One region of the Ensifer sp. Root558 genome, then DNA from elsewhere that is predicted to be linked to it. Evidence: riboswitches for the same ligand, from Rfam matches in the RefSeq annotation. Region 1 holds a riboswitch; each other region holds the start of a gene.

What was found. A riboswitch is a leader RNA that binds a small molecule or an ion and turns the genes downstream of it on or off. The one in region 1 is predicted to bind cobalamin.
Region 2: linked by a shared signal. The riboswitch ahead of bluB (5,6-dimethylbenzimidazole synthase) and the one ahead of ASD63_RS22615 (aromatic ring-hydroxylating dioxygenase subunit alpha) in region 1 are both predicted to bind cobalamin.
Region 3: linked by a shared signal. The riboswitch ahead of ASD63_RS00150 (CbtB-domain containing protein) and the one ahead of ASD63_RS22615 (aromatic ring-hydroxylating dioxygenase subunit alpha) in region 1 are both predicted to bind cobalamin.

What each region holds. Positions count from the first base shown of each region.
Region 1 covers NZ_LMGC01000023.1:569,571-575,099, reverse strand. The annotation lists gene ASD63_RS22625 (L-threonylcarbamoyladenylate synthase) at 1-835, opposite strand, end outside; gene ASD63_RS22620 (DUF6656 family protein) at 913-1,512, opposite strand; cobalamin riboswitch at 1,830-2,031, shown strand; gene ASD63_RS22615 (aromatic ring-hydroxylating dioxygenase subunit alpha) at 2,135-3,379, shown strand; gene ASD63_RS22610 (hybrid-cluster NAD(P)-dependent oxidoreductase) at 3,381-4,475, shown strand; partial or broken gene ASD63_RS22605 (GH25 family lysozyme) at 4,724-5,529, opposite strand, start outside.
Region 2 covers NZ_LMGC01000001.1:757,642-763,170, forward strand. The annotation lists gene ASD63_RS03765 (diguanylate cyclase) at 1-458, shown strand, start outside; gene ASD63_RS03770 (LacI family DNA-binding transcriptional regulator) at 485-1,504, opposite strand; gene ASD63_RS03775 (phytanoyl-CoA dioxygenase family protein) at 1,608-2,801, shown strand; gene ASD63_RS03780 (SDR family oxidoreductase) at 2,890-3,702, shown strand; cobalamin riboswitch at 3,800-4,012, shown strand; gene bluB (5,6-dimethylbenzimidazole synthase) at 4,057-4,752, shown strand; gene ASD63_RS03790 (DUF2865 domain-containing protein) at 4,765-5,529, opposite strand, start outside.
Region 3 covers NZ_LMGC01000001.1:20,994-26,522, forward strand. The annotation lists gene ASD63_RS00135 (glucoamylase family protein) at 1-819, shown strand, start outside; gene ASD63_RS00140 ((2Fe-2S)-binding protein) at 840-1,688, shown strand; gene ASD63_RS00145 (CbtA family protein) at 1,727-2,524, opposite strand; gene ASD63_RS00150 (CbtB-domain containing protein) at 2,722-2,898, opposite strand; cobalamin riboswitch at 2,939-3,201, opposite strand; gene ASD63_RS00155 (TetR/AcrR family transcriptional regulator) at 3,200-3,892, opposite strand; gene ASD63_RS00160 (NAD(P)H-binding protein) at 3,997-4,827, shown strand; gene ASD63_RS00165 (anthrone oxygenase family protein) at 4,824-5,303, shown strand; gene ASD63_RS00170 (SRPBCC family protein) at 5,373-5,529, opposite strand, start outside.

The DNA of each region.
Region 1 (5,529 bases):
CTTCGCGCAGATTGCCAGTCGGGCTGAGATCGAGAACGACGGCCGCCTGCTCTTCGCCGGCGATCCGATTGCCGCCGAAACGGATCAAGGCTTCGCCGGCATGCACCTCGGCGGCATCGAGCCGGACGGCAGCGCCGGGCGCGTAGTGCGAGGCGAGCATGCCCGGCGCCTCGATCGTCGCTCCCGCCGTCTCCGGCCGGGTCACCGGACGACCAAGCAGGCGTTCGATCTCGGCGGCATCGAGGCCACCCGGCCGAAGCAACCGGATCTCGTCGCCGTCGACCTTGATGATCGTCGACTCAAGGCCGATTTGGGCCTGGCCGGCGTCGAGGATCAGCTTCAGTTTGTCGCCGAGATCGGCTTCCACATGGACCGCACTGGTCGGGCTGATTTTGCCCGACGTATTGGCACTGGGCGCGGCCAGTGGTCGCCCGAAGTGAGCGATTACCCGGCGCGAGAAACCGTCGGGCATGCGGATGCCGAGCGTGTCGAGGCCGGCGGACGCCAGCGCATGAACCGTGCTGTCGGCGCGCTGCCGAAGGATCAGCGTCAGCGGGCCGGGCCAGAAGGCTTCGGCCAGCTGCCTCGAAATCGGATCGAAATGCACATGGGCTTCGGCCATCGCCATGTCGGAAACATGCGAGATCAGCGGATTGAAGCGCGGGCGCCCCTTCATCTCGTAGATGCGACTGATCGCATCGGGATTGGTAGCGTCGGCGGCAAGGCCGTAGACGGTCTCGGTCGGAATGGCGACCGGCTCSCCTTCGCCAAGAACGGCGCAGGCGCGCGCGATCGCGCGGTCCGGTTCTCTATCCGTGTCGATGATCTCAGCCATGCCGTTTCCTTTCCGACGCTTCCTTAACGGACGCACCGGAAAAACAGAACGATTTTCTTTGAAGGAACCGGTTCGGCTCAGAGGCTGCGAATGATGCGACGCAACGCGTCATCCTTGGCGCCAAGCATCAGTACGTTTTTCAGCGCGACCTTGGGATCATCCGTGCGAAACAGCAGCCCGTTGTCACGAAAGTTGCGGTTGATGACCATTTGCCCGGCTTGGGCGCCCGGTTCGATGGCGACGGCGAAGTACATGCGTGAATAGCCGGGCTGGATACTCTCGAAAAAATGCGTCTCGTCGCCCAGGTTGCAGAAGAAGTTGGCGAAGTAGAAGGACCAGGTGATGTCCTTGGAGGGAGTAACCGGCGTACGCGCCGCCGTCACGTGACAGTAGCCGAGATGCGGCCGGCCGACGAGCGTGCGGTGGAAGATCATCTTCGGGAACTGGATCGAGTTGTGGAACCCGTTGATCCGCTTATGGGTCGTGTCGCCGGCGGTGCTGAGCTTCTTGCCCGTCCTGTCTGCGACTTCCTCATAGCTCAAATACCGGCGTTCGCTCGGCAACCATTGCCTGCGGTTGATCCGGCCCGTACGCAGGAATTCGGTATGAACCGCCACCTTCGGCGGGATTGTCGGCAGCTTCTCGGCTGTCGCGTCGTAGTATCTCAACTTTGCCATGATCGTCAGCGCGCCATCTGCCTGCCTGCAGGACCTCTCTCGTCCGCCGGCTAGGCTAGCGGCTCATGGTTAATGAATGATTTCGTCCTGGCTGCATCATTAGCGTTCTCTATCTGACGCGATGTCGCAAACGGGCGAAGCCCTCCCGCATCTGCGCCGACCGCGCCGCAAAAGTCGGCAATTGCCCAAGATGTGATCTATCTATATGTTTGCAATGTAAAAATTCTAAGACGGTGGCCTTTTGTGGCGGTTTTTTCCGTGTCGTCATTCTGGAATTGGATGTCGCTATCGGGCAGCTGCCAAGGTGACTTCCGCGATTACATATCCTTACTCAAGGTGCCGTCTTCGAAGGGAAGATGGAGAATTGGGAAGCCGGTCAAATCCCGGCGCTGCCCCCGCAACGGTGGTGGAGCGAAAGCCTCGGCAAAGGCCACTGGACGGTTCGTCCGGGAAGGCGCCGGGCAGGTCCGAAAGGACGGCTCCTGAGCCCGGAAACCAGCCTTGACGGACATAACCGTAACGGGTTGCGGCGGGCAGCCGGATCGGAGCCTCAAACGCATGGGCGTGCGCCCGTGCGGGTTCCTGTCCTGCCTCTCCGAAACATGGCGCATGAGGACAGGACATGGACACCAGAAACGATATGCTTCGAAAGCTGAAGGGCAGGCAGGACGGCTACAGCCTCGACCGGGCCTTTTACATCGATCCCGACTACTACAGGCAGGATCTGGAAAACATCTGGTACAAGGATTGGCTGTTTATCGGCCATGACTGCGAGATCCCGCGGGCCGGCAATTACTTCACCGTCCAGGTCGGCGACTACCCCGTTGTCATCACCCGCGACCGCCAGGGCGCCATCCGGGCTCTGCACAATTCCTGCCGCCACCGCGGCTCGCGCGTCTGCACGCAGGCGAAAGGCTCGTCGGCAAAGCTTGTCTGTCCCTATCACCAGTGGACCTACGAACTCGACGGCTCGCTGCTCTTTGCCCGGCAGATGGGAGAGGATTTCGACAAGGCCGCCCACAGTCTGAAGCCGATCCATTGCGAAACGGTCGGCGGCTACATCTTCATCAACCTGTCGGAAAAGCCGATGGATTTCACGGCGTTCCGCGACATGGCCTTGCCGTATCTCGCGCCGCATCGGCTCGGCGAAACCAAGGTCGCGTTCGAAAGCACCATCATCGAGAAGGGCAACTGGAAGCTCGTCTGGGAAAACAACCGCGAATGCTACCATTGCGCCGCCAATCATCCGGAACTCTGCCGCACCTATCCTGAGGCGCCGACGGCGACCGGGGTGCAGGGCGCCAAGGATGATCCTGTGATCGCCGAACATTGGGCGAAGTGCGAGGCCGAGGGCCTGCCGAGCGAATTTAAGATGTCGCCGACCGGTCAGTTCCGCGCCGCCCGCATGCCGCTTGTCGACAATGCCGAAAGCTACACCATGTCGGGCGCCCGCGCCGTCAGGCGGGCCCTGTCCGCCGACGTCTCCCAGAGCCAGATCGGCACGCTCTTGATGTTCCACTATCCCACCACCTGGAACCATGTGCTCGCCGACCACGCCATCACCTTCCGGGTGCTGCCGCTCGGGCCCGAACTGACGCAGGTGACGACGAAGTGGCTCGTCAACAAGGATGCGGTCGAAGGCGTCGACTACAATCTAGATGAACTGACGCATGTCTGGACCGAGACCAACGACCAGGACCGTCAGATCGTCGAGGAAAATGCCTTCGGCATCCGCTCACCGGCCTATGAGCCCGGTCCCTATTCGCCCGAGCACGAGGGTGGCGTGATGCAGTTCGTCGAGTGGTACTGCAAGTTCATGGAGCAGCGCCTTGCCGGCGACGCGGCTCCGCTTTCAAGGGTCGCCTGACATGCAGATGGCCTCTTCGTTTCACCATTTCGACGCGCTCCACGTCTGGATCGACCGGCAGCAGATGCTCGAATGCACATCGGCGGTTGTCGAGACCGCCGATGTCATGACCTTCACCTTCCGGGCCGAAAAGCCCGCCTGGTTTCGCTATCTGCCCGGGCAATTCGTGACCCTCGAACTGCCCGTCGCCGACGAGCCAGTGATGCGCACCTACACCCTGTCGTCGACGCCCTCGCGGCCGCTGTCGATCGCCGTGACCGTCAAGGCGCAGTCAGACAGCATCGGCACCCGCTGGATGTTCGAGCACCTGAAGCCCGGAATGAAACTCCGCGCCTTTGGCCCGCTCGGCGATTTCAGCTTCGTCCGCCATCCCGGCGACAAGTACCTGTTTATCTCGGCCGGCTCCGGCATCACGCCGATGATGTCGATGACGCGCTGGATGGCGGACTGCGTGCCGGAGACGGATGTGACCTTCATCTCCTGCGCGCGTCGGCCGGAGGACCTGCTGTTCCGTTCGGAGCTGGAGGTTCTGGCGACGCAGATGTCCGGGCTGAACCTCGGCTTCATCGTCGAGGGACATGAGGCACGCCACGGCTGGCACGGGCTTCGCGGCCGCATTGATGGCGCCAAGCTGCCGCTGCTTGCGCCCGATTTCATGGACCGCACCGTTTTCTGCTGCGGCCCCGAACCGTTCATGCGCGGCGTGCGCGAGATGCTGAAATCGGCCGGTTTCGACATGGGCCGCTACCACGAGGAGAGCTTCCAGCCGGCCGCCGCACCTGCGGCGGAAGAGATTGCCGTGCGCGCCGGCGCCGGTGACGAGGGCGAGGTCCAGGCCGCCAAGATCGCCTTCACCATGAGCGGCAAGGAGATCGAGGCCAAGCCCGGCCAGACGATCCTGCAGGCGGCGCGCGCCAACGGCGTGCGCATCGGCGCTGCCTGCGAAGGCGGCATCTGCGGCACCTGCCGGGTGATGAAGGTCTCAGGCGAGGTGGATATGAGCCACAATGGCGGCATTCTCGACGACGAGATCGATGAGGGCTACATCCTCGCCTGCTGCTCGCGACCGCTCGGAGACGTCCAGATCGAAGCTTGAAGGCTTTAATGATGTCGCGCAAAAGTGTGCAGCGGTTTTGCGACAAAGACATGCATAACAACAAGCGCTTAAAGCCTGTCGCGTGAATGCTTTTCACGCGACAGGCTTTAGGGCGCGTTGCAGGGGATCGGATTGGCGGAAATGCTTGCCGGGGCGTCGGTGCCGGCCCCCGTCTTGGAGCAGGCGCCCTGGGCGGCATCATTGCCGGCGATCGCCACCTGCAGGGCACGTTCCTGGCGGGCGAAATCGATCGAGCCGGTCACCAGCATGTCGACACCGCTGCCGGCGCCGCTCGTAGCGTCAGCGCGGCTCACGAGCAGCGGCTCGCTAAACATCGCAGTCGCCCTTGCGATCGCCTGCATGCCCGTTCCCCGCTCGGCTTGGGCGACGAGCATCAGCGGCAGTGGCTTTTCCGGCAGCAAGGCGCCCTGTGCCCAGATCGCTTTCAGCGCCGGCGGCGACATTGCCGCCACATTCACGTCGATGTCGTCAAGCGTTCCCGGCACGCGGTAGGGGCAGCGGCGCTTGCCGCAGTTGATGCCCGAGGAGAACTGCCACAGCGCGTAACTGTCCCAGTTGCCCATCGGGAAAACCTGGCGGATATCCGGTTTGTAACGGGCGTACCAGAGCGGCAGGCGCGACAGCAGCCGGTGTTTGGCCCGGTGCGCGGCGATGTATTTGGCGGTGATGTGGTTGGTATAGAGGATCGGGTAGCGCCCGGTCCGGGTCTTGATGTGCCCGGCGAAGATGGCGGCGTCCTCCAGCGACATGTACTTGTCCGGATCGATGCCCTCGAGATCGAGCACCATCAGCTCGTCGTCGCGCGGATCGGCGTAATCGAGGAAATGGTTCGCCTGGTCGACGGGATTGCCCGGGCGGGCAAGATGGTAGGCACCCCACAGCAGCCCGTGCGAACGGGCAATCATCCGGCGGGTCTGGTAGAGCTCGCGGCTGACGGCGTATTTGCGCCACATGGTCTTGCAGTGGTTGAAGGTGTCGCCGTTGTGGTCGCCGGTGCAGGAGAAGCTTTCGGGCAGGCCGTCGGAGGCCTTGG
Region 2 (5,529 bases), on a different contig from region 1:
TGCGGGCATCGACGCATCCGTTCACGCTCGTCTATGCCGACCTCGATGAATTCAAGGAGGTCAACGATCGCCACGGCCACGCCGCCGGCGATGCCGTGCTGGTGGCCATGGCCGAGCGCTTTCGCAACCGGGCTGGCCCGAAGGGCACGGTCGCGCGGCTTGGGGGTGACGAATTCGCGGTCATTCTCGGCGATTGCAGCGAGGCCGACGCCCGCAGCCTGACGGCCGGCCTGATCGCCGACGCGCAGACGCCGGTCGCTTTCGACGGCCAAATGCTCGTTGTCGGCGGCAGCGCCGGCATCGCCTTTGCGCCGCGGCATGGCCTGACGGCACGCCAGTTGCTGCTGGCTGCGGACGAAGCGCTCTATCTGGCCAAGCGGCGCGGTCGCAACCGCTTCGAGACGGCGGACGACATGGTGTTGCCAGCCGAAAAGAACGACGGCCAGTCGGCGGCCTGAACGTTACCCGCTGATCGTCAGCAGCGTTACTCCGGAACATTGTAGGGCGTGATCACCACCACGGCGGAAAGCTGCGGGCCGATTGCCGGCGCCTGGGCGCCGGGCCGCAGCATCATCGTGCGAAAGGCGGTGCGCGCATCGGTCCTGAGGTCGTGATGCAGCACGAAGTGAATGCGCCGTTCCCGCAACAGCGCCAGATTGTCCTCGTCGAGATCATGGGCGATGTAGAGCGCGCAGTGACGTTCGAGGCGCTCGAAGGCTGCAAGGACGGAGCGGTTGCCGCCACCGATCGAATAGGCCGCGTTGATATCGGGATTGGCCGAGAGCGCCGCGTGAGCCAGGCGGCCGGTTTCGCTGTCGCGGCCGTGGCCTTCGCTGATCTCGACGATCCGGATTGCCGGATAGCGCTCGCGCAACACCCGGCGAAAGCCGATCTCGCGTTCCTCCTCACCACGAAAGCGGCCGCTCGAAAGGGTCACCAGCACAGTTGCCGGCGCGCCGGAAAAGCGCTCCCCGAGGAGGTAGGCGGCCGTTTCGCCCGCCGCCCGGTTGTCGGCGCCGGCATAGGCCGTCCGCTGGGAATGGGGCAGGTCGGTTACCAGCGTCACGACGGGCGTACCGCCCATCTCGAAACGGGCGACTGCGGCGACGATCTCGGGCACGTCCGGCGCCTTCAACACCAGGCCGTCGGTCCCGCGCAGCCGGATTCGGTCGAGCAGTTGCACGATCTCCTGCGGGCGCATCGTCTCGGCGAAGTGGAACCGGCAGCGAAAGACGGTGGGCGCGAAGGTCATCGCCTCGCTCTCGAAGGCGCGACGCACCGCATCGGTGAAGCGCTGTGGCGACTCCATGACGATATCGATCGCAAACTTGCGCCCCTGGATGTCGAGGCCGGCCTGCTGCTTCTCCAATTCCTCGATGGCTGCGCGAACCCGGGCCTCCGTCTGGCGGCGCACGCCCGGCCGCTCGTTGAGCACGCGATCGACGGTCGCGGTGCTGAGCCCGGCCTGAAAGGCGATGTCCTTGACCAGAAACGGATGGGCCATCGCCTTGCTCTCCTGATGGATTTTTGATGGATTCTTGCTCTATATCATGTTTTGCCGCCGCCTATAGTCGTGTTCATCAGGATGTTCCAGAGGAGGAAACGCGATGAAGACCGACAACAAAGCGCGCCAGCGAATCGACCGCGTCTGGCTCACCGAAGAGGCATGCGATCTCGAAGCGTTCCGGGCGGAAGTCGAACGCCAAACCAGTCTGTCCGACTACCCCCATGCTTCCGGCTGCGAAAAGAATATCCTGATATATGACAGCGCCGCGCTGATTGCGGCGTGCGGCGATGCCGAGGCGCGGCGTTCTGTTCTGGCGGAGATCTGCGAGGTACTGGCGACCGGGCCTGGCGTGGCGGTCTTCAAGCGCGCCTTTGCCGATACGACAGCAATCGACGTCGCAAGCGGGGTCTTTGACGCCATCATCGAAGAGCAACATCGAAGCAACAGCGGCGGCGGCGATCACTTCGCCAAACCCGGTGCCAATGACCGCATCTGGAACTCGCTGGAAAAGCACTGCCTGAACGCGCCGGAGAATTTCGCCTCCTATTACGGCAATGCCGTCATAGCGCTCGTCAGCGAGGCTTGGCTCGGGCCGAACTACCAGATGACGGCGCAGGTCAATCGCGTCAATCCTGGCGGTGCGGCGCAATCGGCGCACCGGGATTATCACCTCGGCTTCCAGACCGCGGCCGTGATCGAGCAGTATCCGGCGCATGTGCACAGGCTTTCACCGGTGCTGACGCTGCAGGGGGCGGTTGCCCATCGCGACATGCCGCTCGAAAGCGGACCGACGCTGTTCTTGCCCTATAGCCAAACCTATGTGCCGGGCTATCTGGCGCTCAACCGGCCGGAATTCCGCGCCTATTTCGACGCACACCATGTGCAGCTTCCGCTCGAAAAGGGCGACGTTGTCTTCTTCAACCCGGCGCTCTTCCATGCCGCCGGCACCAACCGCTCCCGGGATATCCGCCGCGTGGCCAACCTGCTGCAGGTGTCTTCGGCCTTCGGTCGCGCAATGGAAACCGTTGACCGACTGACCATGAGCGCGACGCTCTATCCGGCCTTGCGGGCCTTGCTGGCGGGCGGGACGCTGACGCAGGCGGAAGCGGCCAACGCGATCTCCTCCTGTGCCGAGGGCTATTCGTTCCCCACCAATCTCGACCGGGATCCGCCACTCGGCGGGTTGGCGCCGAAGACGCAGGCGCAGTTGATGCGCGAGGCTCTCACTGCGGGGACGGGCGAACAAGAGTTTCTCTCGGTGCTGGAGGCGCAGGCGAAGCGCAAGCTGAGCTGACGAGCGAGTTACAATTTGACAGGCTCCCGGTGTGTTTCAGCCGGGAGCCGCAGCCGTTTCAAACGATCATTTCCAAGGGAGGAATTCGATGAGTGGACAATTGCAAGGCAAGATCGCCATCGTCACCGGTGGTACGCAGGGACTGGGCGCGACGATTGCTGGCCTTTTCGCCGAGCGCGGCGCTGAAGGCATCGTCATCTGCGGCCGCAACGCCGCCAAGGGGCGGGCGAAGGCCGAGCAGATCGGCAAGGCAAGCGGCGCGAAAGTCGTCTATGTCGAGGCCGATCTTGAAAAAGTAGAGGACGCCCGCAAGGTGGTCGCCGCTTGCGACGCGGAATTCGGCCGGGTCGATGCGCTGGTCAACGCCGCAGCTATCACCGACCGTGGCACGATCCTCGACACCACGCCCGAACTCTTCGACCGCATGTTCGCGATCAATGTGCGCGCGCCGTTCTTCCTGATGCAGGAGGCGGTGAAGATCATGCGGCGGGAGAAGACCGAGGGCACGATCGTCAACATCGGCTCGATGTCGGCGATGGCCGGCCAGCCGTTCATTGCCGCCTATTGTTCGTCGAAAGGCGCCCTCGAAACGCTGACCAAAAACACGGCTTATGCGCTTCTTCGCAACCGCATTCGCGTCAACGGCCTGAATATCGGCTGGATGGCGTCCGAAGGCGAAGACCGCATCCAGCGCGAGTTTCATGGCGCGGCTGCCGATTGGCTTGAAAAGGCGGCGGCCGGCCAGCCTTTCGGTCGGCTCGTCGATCCGGCCGAAGTGGCGCGGGCCTGCGCCTATCTGTCGTCGGCCGAGTCCGGGCTGATGACCGGATCGGTGATTTGCTTCGATCAGTCGGTCTGGGGCGCCTATGACGGCTCGCCGCATCCGGTCGCTCCGCTTTGAGGCGGAGGCAAACGACTAAGCTCGACAGTAGCCGGCGGAAAGTGGCGCGCCATGTCTCGACCGGGTTGGCGCCGCTTGTCTTTCTCAAACGGCTGTGCACTTAGTGCCGTCGTCAGGTGCCCGCGAAAGCGGGAGAATCGGGAATCCGGTGTCATTCCGGAACGTGCCCAACGCTGTGACGGGGACGATCGCGTCTAAGAGAGCCTTGAATTGATTCAAGGTTTTGCCACTGGATCTTCAATCGATCTGGGAAGGCGAGGTGATCGGTTGAACCGAAGTCAGAAGACCGGCCTGGCGAGATAGACCGAACCCCGCGTGGACGGCGGGAGGTTTCGCATTGTTGGGGATCGAACGATGCTGACTGAACCGAAGGGCGGCCTTGCGGCTGCCGGCGCCTTTTCGTTGCCAGAGCGGGAGGCCGTCTACCGTGCCATCGAGACACGTCGCGACGTGCGCGATGAATTCCTGCCCGCGCCATTGCCGGAAGATCTGATCGGGCGCCTGCTGGCCGCTGCGCACAGCGCCCCGTCCGTGGGCTTCATGCAGCCGTGGAACTTCGTGCTGGTGCGGGCGGAAGAAACGCGTGAGCGCGTCTGGCATGCGTTTCGCCGCGCCAATGACGAGGCCGCGCTGATGTTCGAGGCGGAACAACAGGCCAAGTACCGTGCGCTGAAGCTGGAAGGCATCCGCAAGGCGCCGCTCAGCATCTGTGTCACCTGCGACCGCACGCGCGGCGGTGCCGTCGTACTCGGGCGCACCCACAATCCGCAGATGGACGTCTATTCCACCGTCTGCGCCGTGCAAAACCTCTGGCTTGCTGCGCGGGCCGAAGGGGTGGGCGTCGGCTGGGTGAGCATTTTCCACGAGGCCGAGATCAAGGCGATTCTCGGCATCCCAGATCATATCGAGATCGTTGCCTGGCTCTGCCTCGGCTATGTCGATCGCCTCTATCAGCAGCCGGAACTCGCTGTGAAGGGCTGGCGCCAGCGCCTGCCGCTCGACGAGCTGGTTTTCGAAGACGGATGGGGACGCAGCAAGGAGAAGGCGTAAGGCCTCGTCCGATCAATTCTGGACCGGCTGATAGGCCGGTCCCTTCGGATGCTTGAGGTCGATGGCGGTTTCTTCCTGCGGCAGGTAGGTCGGGCCGACGACGCGAACCTTGTTCTTCGACGGATCATAAGGCCGCTCTTCGGCCGGCGCCTTGGCGGTATTGCTCGCCGCTTCCGGCTTCTTGGTCTCGATGACGATGATCGACGACTGGTCGTCACCGATCTTCGTTCCGTTTGCCTTCGGTGTGGTCGAGGCGGTCTGCGGTATCTGGCAGCCGCACTGGCCGGGTTTTCCGACAGCGCGGGTGCGATAGGCAAAGGCGTTGGGCATTTCGGTATAGGGACGGCCGGTCACGGCCGAGACCATCTTGTCGCTCTCTTCCGTGTTGAGGTCGTGAAAATAGAGCTCGGTCTCAGCCCCCGGACAGCGCGCCCGACAGGCCTGCTCGTCGCGCGGGAAATCGGCCGGCGTCGCATCTGAAGAAACCGGGAAAAAGGCGCCGTCGCAGGTACGCACGCACATGGTTCTGAGCGTGCCGCTATAGTAGCGCTCCTGCGGTGCGTAGCCGTCTTCGCCTCGGCCGAGCATCGGGCCGTAGGCGTCTTCCGGCGGCAGGTCGGCAACGATGTTGCGGTGGCTTTCCGGCACGTCCGGTTCCACGCTTGCGAACTCCTCGCGGTCACCATAGCAACCGTTGATCTCCAGCGCGGCGAGGATGCGGCGCCGGCTGTCGTCGCTGCCGCCGGCGACGATCTGCTCGCGCTCGGACTTCAGCAT
Region 3 (5,529 bases), on a different contig from region 1:
GGGCGGTTCTTGAAGCATCGCTGGCGGGGTTACAGCGAAGCGCTGCTGCTCTATGTGCTGGCACTCGGCGCGCCCGACCATTCGATCGAACCGGAGCACTATGCGGCCTTTGCCGAGGGCCATGACTGGATTCCCGTCGACGGCCGGCCGCATCTGCATGCGGCGCCACTCTTCATCCATCTCTTTCCGCAGGCCTGGCTCGATCTGCGCGGGCTTTCCGACCGGACGATGCGGGAGCGGGGGACGGATTATTTCGAGAATACCCGACGCGCCATCGCCTTGCAGCGGGACCATGCGCGCTCCAATCCCGGCGGTTTCGCCGGATATGGCGAGGACCTGTGGGGCCTGAGCGCCTGCCATGCGCCGCGCGGCCGGCTGCGGCTTGCGGATGGGCGCCAGCAGCGGCTTTTCGGCTATGTGAACCGCGGCGCACCCTACGGCCTTGATGACGGCACGCTCGTGCCCTGGGCGCCGCTCGCCTGCCTGCCGTTCGAGCCGGACGCGGCGCGGGCCTCCCTCGTGCATATGGCAGACAGTTATCCGGGACTTTTGAGCGAAGGGCGCTTTCCCGGCGGCTTTAACCCGAGCCTGGCCGCCGGCGCAGGCCCGGAGGGCTGGATCGATGCGCGTGTCGTCGGTCTTGACCAGGGCATCGTTGTCATGATGATCGAGAACTGGCAAAGCGGCCTTAGCTGGGCGCTGATGCGCAGCATGCCGGCGATCCGTCTCGGCCTTGAGCGGGCGGGCTTCGACGGTGGCTGGCTGCAGGAGGGGGAAGGCGCGTGTGGTAATCCGCCCGCATCCCGCGCCAGAGGATGAGAATGGACGACGGAGACGGCATGCGCTTGAACGACCACCGGCCGACAGCGGAGACCGCGGCGTTTGCGCCGCAGGCGCTGGCCGTCGCCGACCATCTGCGTGCCCAGTTTCCCGAGGCTGCCGTCTCGCTCGGGCCGGCGGCCAGTGATTTCAGCGCGCCGGGCGACTTCTGGGCTGCGGGCAGCGCTGGCCTTGAGGCGGGGCTCGCCTATCAGGATTTCTTCGGGGTCGGCATGACCGACCGGATCCGGGCGGCGCATCTGATCGCCTTCTATAGCCGCCAGCTGAGCGTGGTCCTTGGCGCGTTCCATCTCGGCGCCGGGTTGCAGGCGGAGGTGGCCGGCATTCGTTTCGAGGATTGGACGCGGCTTCACCGTGGCGTCGAAGTCGCGGGCAAGCGCTATCATTTTCGCCTGCATCCGCCGGCGACGGAGCGCCAGGGTGGCGAAGGCGTCAGCGCATTCGAACCGGGCTTCATCGCCCATCTGGCACCCGTCGTTGCGGTTCTGAAAGCGCGAGCAGGGCTGTCGAGCGGGGCGCAATGGCGGCTCGCGGCTGATGCCCTGGCCGGCGCGTTCCTGGAAATCGGCCGCGCGATCGGCGACGAGGCGCGCGGCATGGCCGAGGCGCTGGCGATCGTCAAACGACCGGGTTCGCGGCTCTACTCAGAGGAGCTCTGCTACGAGCAGATCGCGGCTCTCGATCCGGCAAGCGGCGCTCAGCTGTCGCGCCAGTATCGGATCCGTTGCGGCTGCTGTCTCTACTTCAAGACGGAAGGGGGCAGTTTCTGCGACACCTGCGTGCTGCTGGAGCCGGAAGATCGCCGCGCGCGGCTGGCGGCGCATCTCATGCAAAACGGCGGGACCTGAACCCCGCCGTCGCTTTGCTGACGATCTGTGATCAGTGATCACTGTGCCTTGACGAAGCGCTCGTTGATGAAGCCGGAGACGACGCCGAGCACGATCCAGAAGGCAAGCGTGGTGGCGAGTGCGGCAACCGCAAACTCGGCGCCGAGCACGGCCGGAACGTTGCTGGTGATATCGAGCGGCTGCGGCGCGCCGTAGACATGGGGTGCTGCGATCGCCACCAGGCCTGCGACCTTGGAGACGATCTCCTCGCGCAGGACGACGAGATAGAGGCCGACGGCGGAGAGCGCCACGGTCACCAGCCACCAGGTCTGGCGGTCGCCGAGTTCGGCTGCCGGAAAGCCCGGCAGTTCCGGCGGCAGACCGATCGCCGGCAGCATGTGCACGGCAAGCCAGCCGCAGGCGCCCCACAGCGCGCCGTTCCTGAGCGTGATCGGGTAGCCGATCACCAGGCTGACGCCGGCGAGCAGCAGGCCGAAGCCGGAACCTGTGACGAGGTTCGCCATCAGCGTGCCGGAGAAGCGGCTCATGCCGAACATGATGCCGCCTTCCTCATGCTCGCCCTCATGGGCATAGGCCGGGGTGATCGGCGACAAAGCGTCGAGGAAAGCGCCGAACGGCGACACGGCTTTGAGCGACGAATGCTGGTCGTGGTTTTCTGCGGCCGGCTGTGCCGCACCCGGCTGGGCGGCGGGCTGTTCGGTGGCGGCCGGTGCCTCGCCTTCGAATTCTTCTGCATGCAGGATCAGCGGTGTGACGCGCAGTTCCTGGGCGCCGGTCATGAAGACACCGGCAATCAATCCAGCCACGATCGCGGCCAGAAGCGTTCTGACAATCATCTTGAAATCCCTCGATAACGACAAAAGCCACGCCCTGTGGCGTGGTCCTTGAGCCTTCCCATTTTCCCAATGCTGCGGATGGCCTTCGCGCGCCGGAAAAACCGGGATGCACGCAGGCCTCCATCCGGCTCAGGCCGGATGCGTTCAGGTCCGCAGATTGTTCGATGCGGAACGTTGTTCACGTTCCGGCGCATCGGTCAGTGGCAGGGGAAGCCGTAGGAGTGGCGAGTGTCGTGCGCCGTGTCGTGCAGCACTGCCGAGTTGGCAAGGCCGGCGCCAAAGACGAGGAATGCGCCGATGAAGAGCGCGATGACGCCAGCGGTCAGACGATCGCTGAGGGAGAGCGGGGTGCTCGAAATGGTAGACGTAGCCATGACAACCTCCGTGATGGCATCGGGAAATTCCCGGTTGGGCCCTATGCCCGTATCGAGTGGCAGGTTTCCTGGCTCACGGCGTTGGGCTCGATGCCCTCGATCTGCCTCGCCTTCCCAGCTCGGCCGCCCTCTCGCGGTCTTGCCAGTGGCTTCTTCCGGATCGCTCCGGAACGGTGGATCGACGTCGCTCTACAGTCGCGGGGTCGGCCGTGATTTGAATGCCCAGCTTGGGTCCATCCGTCACATTCCCGTTTACTCCCGAAACACGTTCGCGTCCCGGGAACCAATCGATCCCAGATGATTAGGATTGTGTCATGGAGTTGTCAATTGAGTGCGCGCCGCCGCGCGGTCCATCCGCGACAAAATCCTTGATGGTCATGCGTTTGTAGGCTTCGACGATCTGGTCACCCTCGGCCCGGTCGACCGAGACTGCAAGTCGCATGGTGCAGTCGCCGAGATGCATGATCAGGAAGGCGGCGCTGTCGATCTCTTCGCGCGGCGTCTCCGGCACAAGGCAGGCCCAGACATCGGCAAGCAGCTTTCCGCCGGCGCGGCTTTGCGCAAGATCGATCTCGCGCAGTGCCTTGTCGGCCTGCATCGCCGACCAGATGTCGCGCATGACCGGCTCGGCGAGGAACATGTCGTAGTAGATGTCGAACAGCAGCGAGAAGGCGTCGCGCAGTTCGGCTATCGACGTGACCTTTGCCAGTTCGGCCGCGATGCACTCGTTGCAGACCGCATTGTAGCGCTCGGCCAGCGTGCGCACGATTGCCGCCTTGTCGGGGAAGTACTGATAAAGCGAGCCGATCGAGATCCCCGCCTTTTCAGCGACTTCGCTCATGCGCATGGCGTCGCTGCCCTTCTCCTGGATGAGCGCCGTCGCGCAGGCAAGGATCTGCTCGACGCGCTCGCGGCTGCGCTTCTGGCTCGGCGTCCGGCGCAGCGCAGGCTCGTCGTCGGCGGGAAGCGTGGCGGGACTTGCATCTGGAATCATGAGTAATGCTCACATTTTGACTTGACTCCTAAAATACGAGGATTTATCACATTTGCAAATGTGAGAGATGCTCATGTTTGTTGGTGGAACCTCAGGAGGAAGCGATGTCTCAGAAAGTCACACTGGTTTTGGGCGGTACCGGCAAGACGGGGCGGCGGGTGGCCGATCGCCTTCGGGAGCGGGGCGTAGCGGTCCGCATCGGCGCCCGTTCGGCGTCGCCTTCCTTCGATTGGACGGATGAGGCGACCTGGACGCCCGCCCTTGAAAATGTCGATCGCATCTATGTCTGCTACCAGCCCGATCTGGCGGTGCCGGGCGCCGTCGACGTCATCGCCAAGTTCTCGAGCCTTGCCGTTCGCACCGGCATCAAACGGTTGGTGCTCCTGTCGGGCCGCGGCGAGGACGAGGCGGAAGCCTCCGAGCGTGCGCTGCAGGCCTCCGGCGCCGACTGGACGGTCATCCGGGGCAGCTGGTTCTTCGAGAACTTCGACGAAGGCTTCCTGGCTGACAGCGTGGTGAGTGGTTCGGTCTTCCTGCCGGTGGACGAGGTCACCGAGCCCTTCGTCAGTTGCGACGACATTGCCGACGTGGCGGTTGAGGCCCTTCTGGACGATGCGCATATCGGCAAGGTCTATGCCTTGACCGGCCCGCGCCTGATGACCTTTGCCCAGGCCGTCGCCGAGATCGCCGCGGCCGCCAACCGTCGGATCTCTTATCAGGCCATTCCGGTTTCCGACTTCGCAGCGCATCTCAAGGCGGACGGCGTGCCGGATGACTATGTCGAACTCATCCGCTATCTCTTCACCTCGGTGCTCGACGGACGCAATTCCAGCATGACGTCCGATGTCGAGCGCGTGCTTGGGCGGCGTCCGCGCGAATTTGCCGATTACGCCCGGGAAACCGCAGCAACTGGTGTTTGGAGTCTTGCCGCATGATCCCGTTGATCCCCGCTCTGGCGTTTGCCGCCGCGATCGGTTCCGGCCTGATGGCCGGGCTGTTCTTCATCTTCTCGGTTTGCATCATGCAGGCCCTGTCGCGGCTGCCGCCGGAGCAGGGGATCGCCGCGATGAACGCCATCAATGTCGTGATCCAGAACCCGATCTTCCTCAGCGCCTTCATGGGCACGGCGCTGCTCGCCCTTGCGCTCGTCGTCGTCGCCTTCATCTCGGGGGGCGAGGGCAGGTGGTGGCTTGCCGCCGGTGGCATTGCCTATGTCGTTGGCGTGCTGCTGGTGACCATTGTCTTCAACGTGCCGATGAATGACGCGCTCGCCGCGGCAGCCCCCGGTCAGGCGGCGACCGATCTCTGGCGTGAGCGCTATCTGACTGATTGGGTCTGGTGGAACCACGTGCGCACATGGGCCTCGATCGGCGCGCTGGCGTTTTTCGTTCTCGGTTTCGCCCGCGCCTGACGAAAAGCGCCGGCAAGTCGATCCTTGCCGGCGCCTGCACGCGCCTTGACCTTCAAGCACATCCCGCCGTCAGGGCTTCGGAATACGCGCGTCGTATTGCGCTTCAAGGTCGGCAAACTTGCTCCAGAAGGCTGCCGGCTTTTCGCCTTCGAGCAGAGAACGCAATATGTCGAGGTGTACGTGCCAGCCGGCAGAGAAGCTGGTCATGACCGCGCGGTCGGCGATG